Linked DNA regions of Persicobacter psychrovividus. The protein of the gene in region 1 interacts with the protein of each later gene in a pairwise test. Links are inferred from orthologs where the notes say so. Each region holds a gene or a part of one and is shown in the gene's direction. Other genes may lie near its edges.

Region 1 (9,391 bases):
AAATTTATTAAGCCAATTCAGGTATTCTGTTCCCGCTTCAATATTATGGTGAGGATCATAAAGTTTTTCTGAATCCTTCCCAAAGAATTTGGCCGTATTTGGCATGACCTGCATCAGCCCTTCGGCACCCATCCACGATTTTGCATGTGGGTTAAAGAGCGACTCCTGATAAATCTGAGCTGCCAGCAGGCGCCAATCCCATCGGATATTTTCCGCCCCTTCACGAATCAGTTCGTCATAAGGGCTCAGGCGGGCACCATTCAGTGATGAGAACTCCGAATCATTACGCAACTTCAGGCGTTTCTCATCCATGAAGTACCGATTATAAATACCATTGAAACGGAAGGTACGTTTGATTTGCGTCAGCCAGTCGTTGGTAGCGGCCAATAGCTCAGGGGAATTTTTTCGCACCGCCCAGGATAAAGGTTGTGCTTCATCAATCGCCATCTCCGTATCCAAATTACCAAAATAAACGGCTTTGGAATTGGCGATATATTGATCTGCAATGGTATAATCGATTAACCCCTCGGCAACCTCGCGGATCAGTTCATCAGTAGACTTATCCACGACCTGAACATCCACAGGAGCTTTACAGATCAGCGACAACCGATGCAGCATATTCGCATAAACAGTATTTTTTGCCACATAAACCGTTTTGTTGGCCAGCTCCACTCGCTTCACCAAAAATTCGGTAGGCTGCTCTGGACTCACAGGATTTTTTCTACCCACTTTACGCTGCACCAAAGCAGGTGCTTCTTCACGCAGGGCATCTGTAAAATTAACCAGAAGTTTGCGACGGTTGGTCTGGGAAAGATTATGAGCAATGACATCTCCTTCTCCTGCGTTCAGCAATTTCATTGCCGAAGCAAATGAATCTGTCATTTTCACCTTCAGGTCCACATCAAGGGATTTGGAAAGGCTCTGTAACAATTCATACTCATAACCTCGTGGTGTTCCTTTATACAGGTAGTAACTTGAACGGTTCCCATAAAGAATTGCCGTCAGGTATCCTCGGTCTTTGATCTCTTTCAGATCGATTTCCACCATCGGAGTATGCGTTACCAACTGATGTTCGAGCACTTCTGCCTTGATCGTGTTGGTGGACGTCTGCCGACAAGCCGTAGGAATCAAACTCAGCATTACTGCTGCGTAAAGAAATCGGGCACCGCGATTAAAAGAACTATTGATGTAATGGGCAATATTCATATAATTTTGCTTTCGAATACTCACAAATAAACGATCTCGTTTCATCTGCTGAATTTAAAAGTGAACAACATGGGTTAAATCCAAATTATTCTTTGAAACTCGCGCATTCATTACTTGAGCAAGTATACGGAAAAACATTTCAATTATTTCCATTAATATTCATGTAGGTGTGTATTCATACACGAAATGAGCGATTAATGGATGAAATCCGCTATTTTAATTATATAAATTTTAGTTATAACTATTCCCCAACTTATAGAGTTTATATAAATCCTTATAAAAATAAAAAAAGAGCCCCGATTTGGAGCTCTTTTTTACAACCTTCACAATCCTGCTGGATCGCTACTTGTATTAATATCTATAATATTCTGGCTTGAATGGGCCTTCAACAGTTACACCAATATAAGAAGCCTGATCTTCTGAAAGTGTATCCAACTCCACACCGATTTTAGCCAAGTGCAAGCGTGCTACTTTTTCGTCCAGATGCTTAGGCAAGGTATAAACTTTGTTTTCATAGGCGTCACCATTGGTCCACAACTCGATCTGAGCCAATGTCTGGTTAGTGAATGAGTTAGACATTACAAAAGATGGGTGCCCAGTTGCACAACCCAAATTCACCAAACGACCTTCAGCAAGAATAATAATATTTTTGCCATTTACAGTGTACATATCCACCTGATCCTTAATCGTATCTTTGGTATCACCATATTTGCCGTTCAACCAAGCCATGTCGATCTCATTATCGAAATGACCAATGTTACAAACGATCGTTTTGTCTTTCATCGCTTCGAAATGACGACCAACCACGATATCCTTATTACCTGTAGTTGTTACAACGATGTCGGCTTCTCCTACGGCATTGTCCATTTTCTTCACCTCGAAACCTTCCATCGCGGCCTGCAATGCACAGATTGGGTCAATTTCAGTAACAATTACACGCGCACCTGCTGCTCGCAAAGATTCTGCAGAACCTTTACCTACATCACCAAAACCAGCAACTACGGCTACTTTTCCAGCAATCATTACATCAGTTGCACGGCGGATACCATCCACCAACGACTCACGACAACCATACTTGTTATCAAATTTTGATTTCGTTACCGAATCATTCACATTAATCGCAGGCATCACCAATGTACCCATGCGCTCACGCTCATAAAGGCGGTGAACACCTGTTGTTGTCTCTTCTGATAAACCACGAATATCTTTTACGAATTCAGGGAAACGATCAAAAACCATATTGGTCAAATCCCCTCCATCATCCAAAATCAAATTCAACGGCTTGCCACCTTCAAAGGCTGTCAAAGTTTGCTCAATACACCAGTCGAACTCCTCATCGTTCATTCCTTTCCAGGCATAAACAGGGATACCAGCTGCTGCAATCGCTGCGGCGGCGTGATCTTGCGTTGAAAAAATATTACATGACGACCAAGTTACCTCTGCCCCTAAAGCCACCAAGGTTTCGATCAATACTGCCGTTTGGATCGTCATGTGAAGACAACCTGCAATACGTGATCCTTTCAATGGCTGGTCTTTACCGTACTCCTCACGAAGCGACATCAACCCTGGCATTTCAGCTTCCGCAAGCGTAATCTCTTTACGTCCCCAATCTGCGAGGGAAATGTCTTTTACTTTGTATTTAAGACCTGATTCAATCATTGTTTCAAAAATATAGTTATTGATAGTTAATTTTTATTTGACATCATAAATCACTGTTAAAGTCAATAGTCTAAAGCAACAAACTTTATTTCTTTGAACTGATAACTTTTTTGACCAAGTGCTGATTCAACAAGCAGTGGTCCCTGGTCTTCCACCCCGATGATCCGCCCCTTAATTCTTGTACCATCAGCTTCCTCAAAATCATGAACTTGCTGATAACCATAAAGGGCGTTTAAATAGGCTTCTTTGATTTTTTCCTGATGTCCTTCTGCTAAGTTATGAAATCTTTCACTCATTGATTGAACAATCAGCTGCAAAATCTCACGTTTGTCAAAAAGCTGACCGCAACACATCCCGAGGGAAATTGCCCGATCAAGCTGAAAACTCATTTGATTGACGTTCAGCCCTACACCAATCACACACCAGTCAATTTTCCCAGCGCGAATCACATTCTCTATCAAAATCCCACAGATTTTCTGCTCTCCTACCAAAATATCGTTTGGCCATTTAAGCTTTAATAAATCTGACGGGATATATTGCTCCAGTACTTCGTAAATACTCAGTGCCACAACCATACTGATATAGAACTGCTCACTCAGGTGCACGAAAGGCAATTGCACTGCCGCCGAGAAGGTAAGGTTCTTTCCAGGCTCGGATTCCCAGTGGTTTCCTCGCTGCCCCCGGCCAGCCGTTTGGTCTTCAGCCACTATGACAGTGCCATTATTAATGTCACCTTTTAGTGCAAAATTCATTGCATAGCTGTTCGTGGACTGACATGTTGGCAGAAAAGTAATTTCTTTTCCGATTCTAAATTTTTTTGCCAATTTTTTGCGGTGTGAATTATACTTATATTACCTCGCTAATTTATATACATCGAATGGAAGAAAAAAATAACTTGACCTCAGAAGAACTAAGTCAAATGGTTGTAATGGGGATGTTGGACAAAAAAGCAAGTAATGTCGTAGTGATGGACCTTCGCAAGGTGGGAAATGCTGTGGCAGATTTCTTTGTGGTTGCAACTGGTAATTCAGATACACAAGTGGAATCTATTGCTCGTGGCGTTGATGAAGAGGTTTTTAAACAATGCAAAACCAATCCTTGGCATCGCGAGGGAATGGATAACCGTGAATGGGTGCTGATTGATTATGTGGACGTCGTAGTGCACGTTTTCAAGCAGGATAAAAGAGAATTCTACAATTTGGAAAATATGTGGGGGGATGCTAAAATCACCCGCATCGAGGAATAATTAGTTTTTGGGGGGAAATTCAAACCTTTCCCCAAAACTCTTCGATAATAATAAGGTCAGAAAAGTACAACTACTTTAAGATAATTGTAATAAATTATTGCGTTTGTTGACAATAATCCTACAAGCAAATCTTACCTTTATCAAAGTTGAACGACAACCTCAAACCTGTAACTTTTTATACAAACTAATTTATAATGGCAGAGAATCCACAGAAAAAGCGAAAGATGATTCCTACACCGCCACCAAGAAATAATTACCAAATGTGGGTGATTGTTTCTTTGCTGTTATTGGTGATTGGCTTCAGCCTGTTCGGTAACGGGAATCACACCAAGGACATTACCCTTAATCGCTTTGACGAGATGTTGAAAGCTGGTGACATCAAAGAGATTGTCGTTGTGCAAAACCGCAACAGCGTCGAAGTGTCGCTGAGAAAAGAAGCGCTTGAGAAAAAAGCCTACAAAGAGGACCAAAATGGCAACAGCGTCGGTTTCGGCGGCCAAACCAACGATGGTCCACACTATAAAATTCAAATCGTTTCAGGAGATTCCTTCATTGAGCATTTAGGCACAATGGAAGACAACCTGCAAAGCAACGACCCCGCTTACAAAAAAATCGGGTATAAAGTCGAAGAACGATCTGATTTCACTTCCTTTATTTTCAATTATGGCTTCCTGATCCTGATGATTGTGGCCTTTTGGTTCCTGATGCGCCGCATGACTGGCGGTGGCGGACCTGGCGGTCAGATTTTCAATATCGGAAAATCCAAAGCACAACTTTTTGATGCAGAAAATAAGGTCAAAATTACTTTCAAAGACGTTGCCGGCCTCGATGAAGCCAAAGAGGAAGTTCAGGAAGTTGTAGAATTTTTGAAAAAGCCTTCAAAATTCACCCGCCTCGGAGGTAAAATTCCTAAAGGTGCATTGCTTGTAGGCCCTCCTGGTACAGGTAAAACATTGTTGGCCAAAGCCGTTGCTGGAGAGGCAGGCGTACCATTCTTCTCGCTTTCAGGTTCTGATTTCGTCGAGATGTTCGTTGGTGTGGGTGCTGCCCGTGTACGTGATTTGTTTAAACAAGCCAAAGACAAAGCGCCATGTATCATCTTTATCGATGAGATCGATGCCATTGGTCGTATGCGTGGAAAAGGGCAAATGCCTGGTTCAAACGATGAACGTGAAAACACGCTGAACTCTTTATTGGTAGAAATGGATGGTTTTGGTACTGACTCAGGGGTAATTATCCTTGCGGCGACCAACCGCCCAGATGTATTGGATAGCGCATTGCTTCGACCAGGCCGTTTCGACCGTCAGATTTCTATTGACAAGCCAGACATTGTTGGCCGTGAGGCCATCTTCAGTGTTCACTTGAACAACCTGAGACTTTCCCCAGATGTTGATGCCAAGAAACTGGCAGCGCAAACCCCTGGCTTTGCTGGAGCGGAAATTGCCAACGTCACCAACGAAGCAGCTTTGATTGCTGCCCGCCGGGACAAAGAAGCGGTAGATATGCAAGATTTTCAGGATGCTGTCGATCGTGTGATCGGAGGACTTGAAAAGAAAAATAAGATTATCTCTCCTGAAGAGAAGAAAATTGTGGCTTACCACGAAGCAGGCCATGCAGTGGCAGGCTGGTTTTTGGAGCATGCCGATCCATTGGTAAAAGTAAGTATTGTCCCTCGTGGTGTTGCCGCTTTGGGTTATGCGCAGTATTTGCCAAAAGAGCAGTTCTTGTATCAGACGGAGCAATTGATCGATGAAATGTGTATGGCGCTCGGTGGCCGTGTTGCCGAAGACTTGATCTTCAACAAGATTTCCACAGGTGCATTAAGTGATCTGGAGCGTGTAACGAAAATGGCTTACTCCATCGTTTCGATTTACGGGATGAATGCTGAAGTGGGCAATGTTTCCTTCTACGACTCCAAGGGCAACGATATGGCATTTTCAAAACCATATTCTGAAGCTACAGCAGAGAAAATCGACGAAGAAGTTCGTAAGATTATCGAAGGGGCTTACCAACGTACCAAAGAGTTGTTGATGAGCAAAAACGATCAGCTTGAACTGATTGCTCAGGAACTGTTAGACAAAGAGATTTTGTTCCAGTCCGATTTGGAAAGACTGATCGGCAAGCGTCCTTTTGAAAAGCAGACCACTTATAAGGAATTCATGGACAAGGACATCAAAACTGTGGAAATCCCACCAGTAGCTGATGATAGCGACAACCTTGAAAAACCTTCTCAAGAGAATACAGAAGTATAAGCTTGAACAACAATATTCAGTTTTAAAAAATCAGATGGGTGATAAACTCGTCTGATTTTTTTATTTTTGCCCCAATAATAATCCGCAATAACAGGCCTTTTTGACTTGAGTACCGGCACAGAACATATGGATCTAAACGAATTAAAAGTACTTCCGCAAGGGAAAAAAATCTTCTTTGCCTCGGACTTTCACCTTGGCGCACCCAATGCCGAGCAAAGCCTGATCAGGGAACGGAAAATTGTGCGATGGCTCGATCATATTGAAGCAGAAGCGCATGCGATCCTGTTTCTTGGCGATATCTTTGATTTCTGGTTTGAATATAAAACGGTCGTTCCGCGTGGCTTCAACCGATTCTTCGGAAAGCTTGCAGCCCTCAAAGACCGCGGAATTCATGTCTATATGCTTACTGGCAACCATGATATGTGGATGTTTGATTTCTTCCCCAAAGAGTTCGGGATACCCGTCATTAAGCAACAGCCGATAAGCATCACGATCAATAACACCCGACTGATGTTTGGCCATGGCGATGGGCTCGGGCCTGGCGATAAGAAGTATAAGTTTCTGAAAAAAATCTTTGCCAACCCCTTCTGCCAGTGGTGCTTCGAACGCCTGCATCCCAACCTCGGCATTGGCATTGCCACGCGGTGGTCACATGGAAGCAGGGCTCAAAATGCCGACTTCGATGAGCAGTTTTTAGGGGACGACGAATGGATTTATGCCTATTGCAAAGCCGTCGAAGAACAGCAACACCATGATTATTATTTATTTGGACATCGCCATTTACCTATGAATCTGAGCGTTAGCGACAACAGCCGTTACCTGAATTTAGGAGAATGGATCTCACATTGCTTATATGGTGAGTTTGATGGACAAAAGCTTGAATTGCGAAATTTCGAATCGGAAACCAAGCCAATAAACAATTGATTATCAACAATATTTGATATATTTACGATCAAATAAACAAGCATTATCCCATGAGAAATGAATATTTGGAGGAAGTCCTCGAAGAAATCCTGACAGATGAGTCAACGGTTGAAGAGCGGGATCTTATGGTTTATAACGATGATATCAACACCTTCGATCACGTCATTGATACCCTGATCAAAGTTTGCCGACACACCACTGAGCAGGCAGAACAGTGTACATGGATCATCCATTACAAAGGAAAGTGTGCCGTAAAAAAAGGTACTTTGCGCGAGCTCAAACCTATGCGCGATGCCATTTGTGAAGCAGGCATTGACGCCAAGATTGTCTGAGCCTGAGCTACACTCTCCGCAACCCGTTTTATATGCAATTTTCATCAAAACTTATAGAAAACGCCGTCGGCGAAATCTCTAAATTACCAGGCATTGGGCAAAAAACAGCCCTGCGCCTGGTAATGCACTTGCTCAAAGCCCCTGAGGAACAGAGCGAGTCTTTATCAAAGGCCATTGTTAAAATGCGCCACGAAATTCAGTTCTGCAAAAAATGCCACCATATCAGCGACGAGGAAACCTGCAACATCTGCAACTCCCCACGGCGTGATGGCACGATCATCTGCTTGGTGGAAGAATCCCAGGACGTGATGGCCGTAGAAAACACCGCACAATATTTTGGGCATTACCATGTACTGGGTGGCGTAATTTCACCCATGGAAGGCATTGGCCCCTCGATGCTGAAGATTGATTCTCTGGTAAAAAGAATTACCGAAAGCATAGCAACAGATCAGCCCATTAAAGAGGTGATTCTGGCATTGTCCCCGACAATGGAAGGCGATACCACTGCCTTTTATTTAACGAAAAAATTAAAGGCTTTCGAACACCTGAAAATTACCACCATTGCACGAGGTATCCCTGTTGGTGGCGAGCTGGAATATGCTGATGAAGTAACATTGGGCCGCTCAATTCAGGCAAGGGTTTCTTTTGCCGACTAAGGGAAAAATGGAAATCACTTTGTCAATTTCAGTCAGTTAGGATAAATATTGAAGCGGAAAAATTAAAGATCGTGCAACATTAAATTAATGTGTTGTTATATTTAGTTGAACATTCGGAATTTTTAGTAATACTGACTAAATTTTGATGTTTATAATTACTCATTAAACCGTTTTAACCGCATTAATTTATGGACATCCTATCCAATCGTGTAAAATCCATGACCGTATCAGCTACTTTGGCCATGGCACAAAAAGCTCGTGAAATCAAAGCTCAAGGAGCAAATGTTATTAGCCTGAGCTTAGGTGAGCCTGACTTCAAAACTCCTCAGCACGTTCAGGATGCCGCCAAGGAGGCTATCGATTCTGGCGACTTCTTCTCTTACACACCAGTACCTGGTTACCAGGATTTACGTGAAGCGATTGCCGCAAAATTAAAGCGCGAAAATGGTATAGAGGCTAAAGCTGAAAATATTGTGGTTTCTACGGGCGCCAAACATTCTATTGCCAATGTGTTCATGTGTATCCTGGACGATGGCGATGAAGTGATCATCTACTCTCCATTCTGGGTAAGTTATCCTGAAATGGTTGGTGTTGCTGGTGGTAAGCCTGTATTTATTAATGCTGGTATCGAGAAAGATTTCAAAGCTACTGCCGATCAGCTTGAAGCCGCAATCACGCCAAAAACCAAAGCCATCATTTTCTCTTCTCCTTGTAACCCTACAGGAGCGGTATTCTCTAAAGATGAGCTTCAGGCTGTTGCTGATGTGGTCACCAAGCACGAAAACATTGTTGTGATTGCTGATGAGATTTATGAGTACATCAACTTCACAGGCAAACATTGTTCTATCGCCACTTTGCCAGGAATGGCCGAGCGTACCATTACGGTTAATGGCCTTTCAAAAGGACACGCAATGACAGGCTGGAGAATTGGTTACATTTGTGCCCCTGAGGCCATTGCCAAAGCTTGTATCAAGTTGCAGGGCCAGTTTACTTCAGGAACCAACTCTATTGCACAGCGTGCAGCTATTGCCGCCTTTGAAGGCGATATGGAACCTACCAAAAAAATGGGGGAAGCTTACTACAACCGTCGTTCGATGGTTTATGAATTGCTTTCTG
Region 2 (9,398 bases), on another replicon or contig:
TTGAAAGCATCAGGCACAAAGCCCCCTTTCGAGTAAAAGTCTTCAGCGTAAACATGGTAGGTTAATGATGTTATTTAGATTTGTTTTAAATAATAATCGAATATAACACCAGCTTAATCAGAATGTCAAATTTTATTTAGATTAATTACAAATAAAGACAGAAATCAATCTAATCATAACGATGGCTGCTTGCAAAAGCCTTAATTTTAGCCACAAACCAATCATAGTATTATCTCATGAAAATTCTGATCGTCGATAACTCCTTTTTGCCCTTCAACAAATATGGTGGAACAGAACGCGTTATTTGGTATTTGGGGAAAAGCCTAAGCCAAATGGGGCATGAGGTTGGTTACCTGGTCAAGCAAGGGTCCTCGTGCCCTTTTGCCAAAATTCATGAGATTAACCCAACGGAAGAGATTACAGCACAAATTCCTGAAGGTTATGATATGGTTCATTTTCAGTTTCAGGTAAAGGACTACCCCCATCCGCACGTGATGACCTTCCACGGTAATCAAAACCACCAAAGTCCTTTTGCGCAAAATACCATCTTTATCTCGGCCAATCACGCCCAAAGGTATGGCGCTGACACCTTTGTACACAATGGTTTGGATTTTTCGGATTATGGCAGTGTAGAACTGCACAACCCTAAAAATTATTTCCACTTTATTGGCAAGGCGGCATGGCGACTAAAAAATGTAAAAGGGGCCATTAATATTATCAAGCAGGTACCACAGGCCAAGCTGAAAGTCCTCGGAGGCAATCGCCTGAATCTAAAAATGGGATTCAGGTTTACAACAACACCCAAAGCGCAATTCCATGGAATGGTGGGTGGTGATGAAAAAAACAATTATTTAAGATACTCTAAAGGACTGATCTTTCCTGTATTATGGCACGAGCCTTTTGGTCTTGCCATCACGGAAAGTTTATACTATGGTAATCCCGTTTTTGGGACTCCATACGGCTCCCTGCCTGAATTAGTACCCACAGAATTCGGCTTTCTAAGCCACCGATCCTCAGAAATTGTTGAGGCCGTAAAAAATGTTGACCAATTCAGCAGAAAAGCCTGCCATGAGTATGCCGTAGAAATGTTTAATGCTGATAAAATGGCGGAAGGCTATTTAAAATGCTATGAGCGCGTTTTAAATCATGAGCCCCTCAATGCCCAGGCTCCACAATTGAAGAAGGTACAGGAAGAGAAATTCCTTCCCTGGGAAGCATAAACCGAAGATCTAAATGCGCCATTGATGACCTTGGAAAGGTACTGAATGGCGAAAAAATAATCTTTAAAAAACCACATTTACCTCTGCCACGAAATTTTCACTGTTGATAATGTTTCCGTATCCAGTCGATCGTCCAAATCAACGGAGAAGCCATTCTTGTGATAAAAAGCTAAAGGAGGCAGGTAAGGTTTTCCATTGCCTTTGATGTATTGATCAGTGGTAACCACCCAACCCTGAAGCGCACAGCGTTCTGCCTGTGCGAGCTTCAAAAGCTGACTGCCAAATCCTTGCCGCTGCACCCCACTATCGATAATCATGGCAAAATACCGCTGGCCATCACGTAAAAAATCACAATACCAGCCTACCATCAGGTCGTTTTGATCAAGAATCACACGATGCCTTCGTGCCAGCAAGCTGTTGAGGTATTGTTTAAAATCTGAAATTTTCTGCCACTGAATTTGCCTGGGATACTCCTTGTTCCACAAATCGTGGGCTTGTGCTTTCAGGTGATCAGAAAGACTGTCTATGGTAATAATCCTATACGCCACCTTATTTCAGCTTTTTTTCATACACAAAATCATCCATAATATATCCGCTGCCAATATCAGCAATCATGGCCTTTTTACGTTCAAATCCAAGCTTTTCATAAACGGCCATCGTCTTGCTGTTGTATTTATTGACGGTCAAACGGATGATTTCACAACCTTTTGCCAGTGCAAAATCCTCGACGAAAGTCATCATTTTCCGACCGTAGCCCTTCCCCCGGGCGTGGTCTACCAAATAAAATTTACTGAGAAAAAGTACCTCCTCACGCACCTGAACGGCCAAATATCCCAATAATTGCCCCTCATGCTCCAGCATAAAATAAGCGTAGCCTTCTTGCTGTTGCTGTGCAATTGCTTCCGCCGACTGAAACTTCTCCAACATATAAGCCACCTGCGCCTCACCGATAATTGGTGTGTAATGCTGCTCCCAGATTTGCTTGCCTACCTTTGCTACCGCCGCTCGTTGTTCGGCTGTAGCCACATTGATCATCATCTTATGCTACTGTTAAAATCAAGGTCCTACCATCGGACCATCATCTTCAAATATAAGAAGATTGATATAAGACAGCTAAAAGAGTGAAAAATTTAACTATTTTTCCGACAGAGAACTTCAAGGGACATTTCGTCCTGTAAAAATATAAGCGTATGACAACAGTAATTGAAAATGATTTTTTAAAGGCCAAAATCAAGCACGATGGCGCCGAATTATGTTCACTGATCAATAAAACCACTGGAAAAGAATTGATCTGGCAAGCCGACCCGAAAGTCTGGCGGCGCCATGCACCGATTTTGTTCCCCTTTGTAGGTCGCATGAAAGATGACCAATATACCCATGAAGGAAAAACCTATAAAATGGGGCAACATGGTTTTGCCCGTGATCGCCAGTTCGATGTTAAATCGGCCTCGGCGGAGAAGGTGCTGTTCACCCTTACCGCTGATGAAGAGAGCCTGAAAATTTATCCGTTTGCCTTTGAGCTTCGTGTTCAGTATGCTTTGGAAGAGAAGAAATTGGTGATTGGCTATCAGGTGGTCAATACCGACCAAAAAGAGATTCTCTTCTCAATTGGTGCGCATCCTGGTTTTAATGTTCCTTTGAATGAGGGAGAACATTTCAACGATCATAGTCTGTGTTTCGAGCAGGAAGAGCAACTTGATCGACATATGCTTGCTGAAAATGGTCTTTTCGATGGCCGCGTAGACATGGGTTACCTTTCGGGAAAACGCCATTTGACACTAAATTTCGACAAATTTGATGAAGACGCATTGGTTTTTGAAGATTACCAATCGGCGCATGTTGACCTGGTGAATCTTAAAGAAAAAACAGCCCTTCTGCGCTTCCATTTCAAGAATTTCCCTTATTTGGGCATCTGGACTAAACCAAAGGCGCATGCCAATTATATCTGTATAGAGCCCTGGTTTGGCATTGCAGATTATACTTCAGGCAATGAAGAGCTTGCCGACAAAGCGGGTATTCAAAGACTCCCTGAAGGGCATTCTTTCGGCTGTCAGTACGCCGTTGAAATCCCATAAATTCCCCTTTGAACCTTAAATAATGACTGATGATTTGTGATCGATGCCCGATAATTTTCGCCTCGATCACAATTGATCAGTCTTTTTTTTAAACGATTATTGATCGAATTAATCACCGTTAGATACTTCCTTGTAACTGGTTTTACCCACTTGAATACAGCCCAAATTCCCGACACTAAAGGGCGCCTCAATCACACATAAGAATGATCCAATTTTGACAACCGAATTTACTTAAACAAAGGAATTTGAGATTTAGGACAACATAACATCCTCAATCGGCTGAATTCGAATGTCTAAAATTTACTACATCAAGGGGTTGCTGCTGAAATAAAATCGTTATAAAAAGATAACCGATTTATATTTATGAAACAGTTTTCAGCAGTCCTTCCACATTTGCCACACCTGATCATGACCCATCATGCCGAGCGCAGGTGCATACAACGCAACATCCACATTTCTGACTTGCAGCATATTATCGATTACGGACATGGTTCGCATCGGCAGAATATGCGATTTTTTACCGTCAAGAAAAGTGAACTCCCCCATGAGCTCGACCACAAATCCGCCGATAAACTCAGTCGGCTGGTGGTGGTCATGGATTTGGTTCAGCCTTTGATCATTACCGCCTATTATCAAGCAAGGCCCTACAAGCATATCCGCAAAAAGAATAAAAAAATTAACCTTGATCATGTGAGTGGGACGCAGAAAACACAGTATTTAAAGCACCGACATTTCAGATAACTTACCGTAATAAATATCCCCCCTTTTTTCGGTCAGTACAATTTTGTGTCCGCGGGTTTTATGGGCATAGATCAGCAACTGTTTCTTTGTGTATCATCATTTTAGACTACTGCTGAAGGTCGGAGATGCTCAATATTTCGTTCAGTAGAAGTGCATAATTTTCATCCTGCCTCACTTTCAGACAGTGCCTATTTCAATTCAATCGATCAGTATCGGTTTTGAAATGGGCATTTTTTTATCTTAAATCCCTCACTATTTTACAGTTGAACGGAATAATTTCGGTAGTAAAAAATCCTCTATAATGAGGACCATTTTACAGTTCCCCGCAAGCGGCAGGTTTAGTCATTTTTGTGAATCAATGATTCTTCCCCTCGATTTACCATTGATCAAAACCTCAACCTTTTACCACTACTCCTTCTCCAAAATCAATAAATACAACTGCTACATCATAGCAAATTTCTAACATTACTATAAATAACAATACATAAACTGATTATTAGCACATAATTTCGGCTATATATGTGCTATCTTTGTTTCGGAACGTTAGCAGATTAACCTATTAATCAATAATTTACTGTAATCATTTTTCAGAAAGCTAAAGCTTCGTTTTCATGATGAATGATCAGCAAATTTTTCATTATTTCCGCCATTCATTAGCATCAAATCTTTTTTGTAAATGAGGCACACACGGAAGATCTGCGATGGTACCAATGCATAATTTAGAATTCACCATATTTTTATGAGACAAGAAGACTACAATGACTTCACCCGACAGGGCAATGAGTTAATGGACCAACTTAGAGGCAAAGGCAGGTATATTTTACCGATCATTCTCCTGGTGGTTCTTTCGGTTTCGAGCACCTTTCAAATCGGGCCAGAAGAAATCGGTGTCATTACCCGTTTCGGGAAATACACCAAATCTGTGGAATCAGGGCTGAACTTTAAAATCCCCTTCATTGAGTCGGTGTATAAAGTACCTGTTGAACGCCAGCAAAAACTCGAATTTGGGTTCCGCACGGCAGAAGCAGGCGTGCAGTCCTATTATGAAGACCGCAGCCAAACCACCGCTGATGAGTCCCTGATGCTTACAGGAGATTTGAACCTTGCTGATGTAGAGTGGGTAATTCAGTACCGAATTTCCGATGCCTACAAATTTTTGTTCAAAGTGCGAAATCCTGAGGCGACCCTTCGCGACTTAACGGAGGCAGCCATGCGCGAAATTGTAGGAGACCGAACGGTAAACGAGGTGTTGACTATCGGACGTTCGGAAATTTCCAGCCAGCTAAAAATTACAACGCAGGCGTTGTGTGATGAATACCAACTGGGGATAAAAGTAGAGCAGGTCGTACTTCAGGATGTTAACCCTCCTGAGCCAGTAAAAAAGGCTTTTAACGCAGTAAATGAGGCGCAACAACAGAAAGAAACGCTGATTAACCAGGCCAAGTCGGAATATAATAAAGTGATTCCGAGAGCCAAAGGGGAAGCGGAAGAGACCATTCAGAAGGCAGAAGGTTACGCCACGGAACGGATCAATAAAGCTTTGGGGGAAGCCCGTCGATTTACAGATTTGTACAACGAATATGTAAAAGCGCCAGAAGTCACTAAGCAGCGGATTTACCTCGAAACGATGCAGGAAGTGATGCCTAAACTGGGCAACAAAATCATTACTGATGAACAGGGGCAGAATGTGCTTCCGTTACTTCAGATGAGCTTAGACAAACACGCCACCACGCCTAAAAAATAAGACCATGTCCACAGCAAAATATACCATAATATTTATATTCCTGATCTTGATCGGCCTGCTTTTGAGCCAATCGATGTTCATTGTAAATGAAACTGAGCAGGTGGTCATCACCCAGTTTGGAAAGCCTGTTGGTCAGGCCATTACAAGCCCTGGTATTCAGTTCAAAGTCCCTTTTATTCAAACTACCAATTATTTCGATAAGCGATATTTGGAGTGGGATGGCGACCCAAATCAGGTGCCTACAAAAGACAAAAAGTTTATTTATGTTGATACCTATGCCCGTTGGCAAATCACAGATCCATTGCAGTTCTTCAAGCGATTGACCAACGAACGTGGAGCGCAATCTCGTCTGGATGATATTCTTGATGGGGAAACCCGCGACTTTATTGCCAATCACGATTTGGAAGAGGCCATCCGAAGCACCAACCGAGAGCCCATGGTGGCGGATTCCCTTGGCGATGGTGTAGGAGATAAACTCCGAAAAATTCGCGTGGGGCGGGAAAAAATTCAGCAGATGATTCAAGAAAGTTCCAACCGCCAGGCACAGGATTTGGGAATCAAGGTATTGGATTTCCGTTTTAAACGCATCAATTATATCAGCGATGTAAGAAAGCAGGTGTATGAGCGTATGAAATCCGAACGATTCAGAATTGCTGACAAGTTTAAATCTGAAGGATCGGGTGCTGCCTCAAAAATTAATGGGGAGAAAGAAAGGGAGCTGAAGCGAATTCAGTCGGAAGCCTTCCGTAAAGCGGAGGAGATTAAAGGACAGGCAGATGCTAAAGCCGCGGCAATTTACGCCAATGCCTACAACAAAAATGCACAGTCGAGGGATTTGTACAGCTTCATGAAATCTATGGAGACTTTCGAAAATACCTTTGATGGACAAACATCGGTTATTTTATCGACCAAAAGTGATCTTTATAAATACCTGAAAAGTTACTAACAAAACTTTGTAAACCGTTCAAAAGCCTGCAGACATTGCAGGCTTTTTGTGTTTAGCACCTTTAATTTATGACTTGCAGGAAGAAAATGCCCACGCGCTGATCAAAAGATAAAATCGCTTATCTTTACGCTAAATCAATCCTCAAATCATGCTTTACACACGAAAACAACGCACCAAGCTTCATTTTTTCCATTACTATTTTGGCCATGGCCGCCTGTTGGCATTATTGCGAATTGCTGGTGGCCCACTGTTGATGATCATGGCCATGAAACTGCGCTTTGCCCCTCAGCAATACGATCTTGTGCTGCTCAATATGCTCTTTATTCTTGGGGTATATGCCCTTGGCCGACCCGTAGTTACCATGATGACGAGCTGGAAAAATCTCCGCACCATTGAACTGAAAACGGAAGTAAAAGAAGACGCTTTATATATCAATGAAAATGGCTACGAACTGAAAATCCCTCTTCAGGAATTCAAATCAATAAAAAAACAAATTAGCTATTTTCGGTTCAATCTCAATAAATGGCAAGGATTCTCAATCCCTGACTCTTTCTTTAGTTCAAAAGATTTTGATAATATTTATAATTTCACTAAAAAAAGAAAGTAATAAGCCTAATTTTCTATCCCTTAAACGCATAAGCGGACAGGCGCTATTTAGAGGTTGATCTTACAAATATTGCCAAGGGTGCATGAACCACTTATATCAATACGGATAAATTAGTTTACTTTGAGGAAAATATATTTCAAATATTCACCACTTTTCAAAAAACCTGCCGCCACTGACTGGGGCATTTACCCATAGCTACATAGCTATATTCATATAAAGATGTCATTGACATTTTTGTACTCAAATTCATTAACAAATATACATAATATACCCTGCAGCCCTCCTTTAACGATCTTTTCACCTTGTCAAAAATAATATGAAGGCATTCACTGAGAATGAAAAATTTACGGGATTAACCACTCTAAAAGCGAATAGTACATTTGAGGATTGTGAATTCCGACAGTGTAATTTTCAGTCCTGTAAAATCACCGACATCAATTTTATTAATGTCCATTTTATTGATTGCGATTTAAGCCTTGCAGTATTCCGTCATGTAAAGTGGCAGCAAGTAAGCTTTACAAACTGTAAACTTATGGGCGTGAAACAGCCCGAGATCAGTAAAATGTTATTATCTGTAAAGTTTATTAATTGTAATCTGATGATGATGCATTTGGAAGGGCTCGCACTACAGCGGGCGGTATTCAAATCGTGTAATTTGAAAGAAGCGATTTTAATTGACTGTGACTTAAGGGAAAGCAATTTCGAGGACAGTCATTTAGCAGGTGCCTTGATTCATAACTGCGACTTGCGCAAGGCGGACTTTCAGTGGGCTACCGCCTACCAGATTGATCCAGGCCATAATCAACTGAAAGGGGCGGTATTCAGCGAATCGGGGCTCTCAGGCTTACTGCAACACTTGGATATAAAAATTAACCCATAAAAAAAAGGAGCAATTTGCTCCTTTCTTTATGCTTAGTTTAATTAAGCAATAAGGTCTTGCATGTAGGCAATCTTATCTTTACAGATTTTATCAATAGCGACTAATAACTCTCTGATTTCATTGATCTTCATTGAATGTGGATCTTTCATCTTTTTCAAGATGGTCTGATATGTCGTCCCCATTTCTGTTCCAATTTCGGCATAAGAAATGTTTAGACCTTTAATCAATTCATCGATTTGAGTTAAAGTGATATCGATGTTATCTAAGCTTTGATTGATCTCTTTTAGAGAGATTTTTCCTCCTTTTTTTCCCATGATTGATATAATTGTTAATAGGGTTAATTTCTATTATTAAAGATATTTAAAAAATTGACTTAAAAAAACCATTCATAAAATTAATTAACATTTCTTAACAAATATTATATAATTAGTGGGGAGAAAATAATGCTCAAATAAAGTATGTACATTTATTTGGTGTTTTATTACTAAAAAATTAATTAATTATTCATCCTTCTTTTACTTCTCATTAAATGTATGGGCGTAAATAGGAGGTTTAAGAAGCCTAAAAACAAAAAAAGTGTAAGGAAACCTTACACTTTAAAAATATGGGGTGAGCAAATCACTATTTTTTCTTTTTCTTCTTTTTGTCCTTCCAGCTCTTTTTAGGTGCCTTTTTAGGTTTTTCAAATACGTCGCCAGTCATATCATCAAGATTGGTCATTTTCATTAATGATTGCCAGTTCTCTTCATCATGACCAGAAAAATCAACGGTGGTAGAGTAATCTTTAGGGTCAATATCAAAAACCTTGATTTCTTTATTCAAGAAAGACTCTATTTCTTTCAGCGTTGCTTCCTCTTCAGGGGCACAGAAAGAAATGGCATATCCTTTTTCCTTGGCACGTCCCGTACGTCCTACACGGTGAACGTAGTTCTCTGAAAGCTCAGGCAAATCATAATTAACGACATATTCTACACCAGCGACATCAATACCACGGGCAGAAATGTCGGTAGCGATTAAAATTTTAAGTTCCCCGCTGCGGTAACTTTTCATTGTTTCTTCGCGCTCTTTCTGGTCTTTCCCTCCGTGCAGCGTCGCTGATTTGATGCCCACACGTTCCATGGCTTTCATGACCCTTTCAGCCCTTACCTTGGTACGTACAAACACCAACATCTTCTCCCCTTCGTG

What was found.
Region 2: the proteins of ftsH (region 1) and hflK interact in binary tests that used the Escherichia coli proteins (3 or more experiments, as listed by UniProt). The link is inferred for Persicobacter psychrovividus from one-to-one orthologs.

The regions. Positions count from the first base shown.
Region 1 is NZ_AP025292.1:396,906-406,296, reverse strand. The notes cover bases 3,885-6,834. They hold ftsH (ATP-dependent zinc metalloprotease FtsH), read left to right. Parts: upstream 3,885-4,305; coding sequence 4,306-6,363; downstream 6,364-6,834. Other genes in these bases: AABK40_RS01740 (UDP-2,3-diacylglucosamine diphosphatase), read left to right, coding at 6,490-6,834; rsfS (ribosome silencing factor), read left to right, coding at 3,885-4,111. Outside these bases: AABK40_RS01765 (MltF family protein), read right to left, coding at 1-1,251; ahcY (adenosylhomocysteinase), read right to left, coding at 1,558-2,865; AABK40_RS01755 (biotin--[acetyl-CoA-carboxylase] ligase), read right to left, coding at 2,928-3,689; more of rsfS, read left to right, coding at 3,743-3,884; more of AABK40_RS01740, read left to right, coding at 6,835-7,287; AABK40_RS01735 (ATP-dependent Clp protease adaptor ClpS), read left to right, coding at 7,338-7,619; recombination mediator RecR, read left to right, coding at 7,652-8,275; AABK40_RS01725 (pyridoxal phosphate-dependent aminotransferase), read left to right, coding at 8,464-9,391. UniProt on the Escherichia coli protein: Acts as a processive, ATP-dependent zinc metallopeptidase for both cytoplasmic and membrane proteins. Plays a role in the quality control of integral membrane proteins.
Region 2 is NZ_AP025293.1:648,476-657,873, forward strand. The notes cover bases 3,821-6,777. They hold hflK (FtsH protease activity modulator HflK), read left to right. Parts: upstream 3,821-4,775; coding sequence 4,776-5,780; downstream 5,781-6,777. Other genes in these bases: AABK40_RS15980 (hypothetical protein), read left to right, coding at 3,821-4,036; hflC (protease modulator HflC), read left to right, coding at 5,785-6,726. In the rest of the region: AABK40_RS15955 (imelysin family protein), read right to left, coding at 1-55; AABK40_RS15960 (glycosyltransferase), read left to right, coding at 237-1,220; AABK40_RS15965 (GNAT family N-acetyltransferase), read right to left, coding at 1,298-1,768; AABK40_RS15970 (GNAT family N-acetyltransferase), read right to left, coding at 1,770-2,258; AABK40_RS15975 (aldose 1-epimerase family protein), read left to right, coding at 2,411-3,295; more of AABK40_RS15980, read left to right, coding at 3,659-3,820; AABK40_RS15995 (hypothetical protein), read left to right, coding at 6,875-7,333; AABK40_RS16000 (pentapeptide repeat-containing protein), read left to right, coding at 7,650-8,213; AABK40_RS16005 (hypothetical protein), read right to left, coding at 8,255-8,527; AABK40_RS16010 (DEAD/DEAH box helicase), read right to left, coding at 8,835-9,398.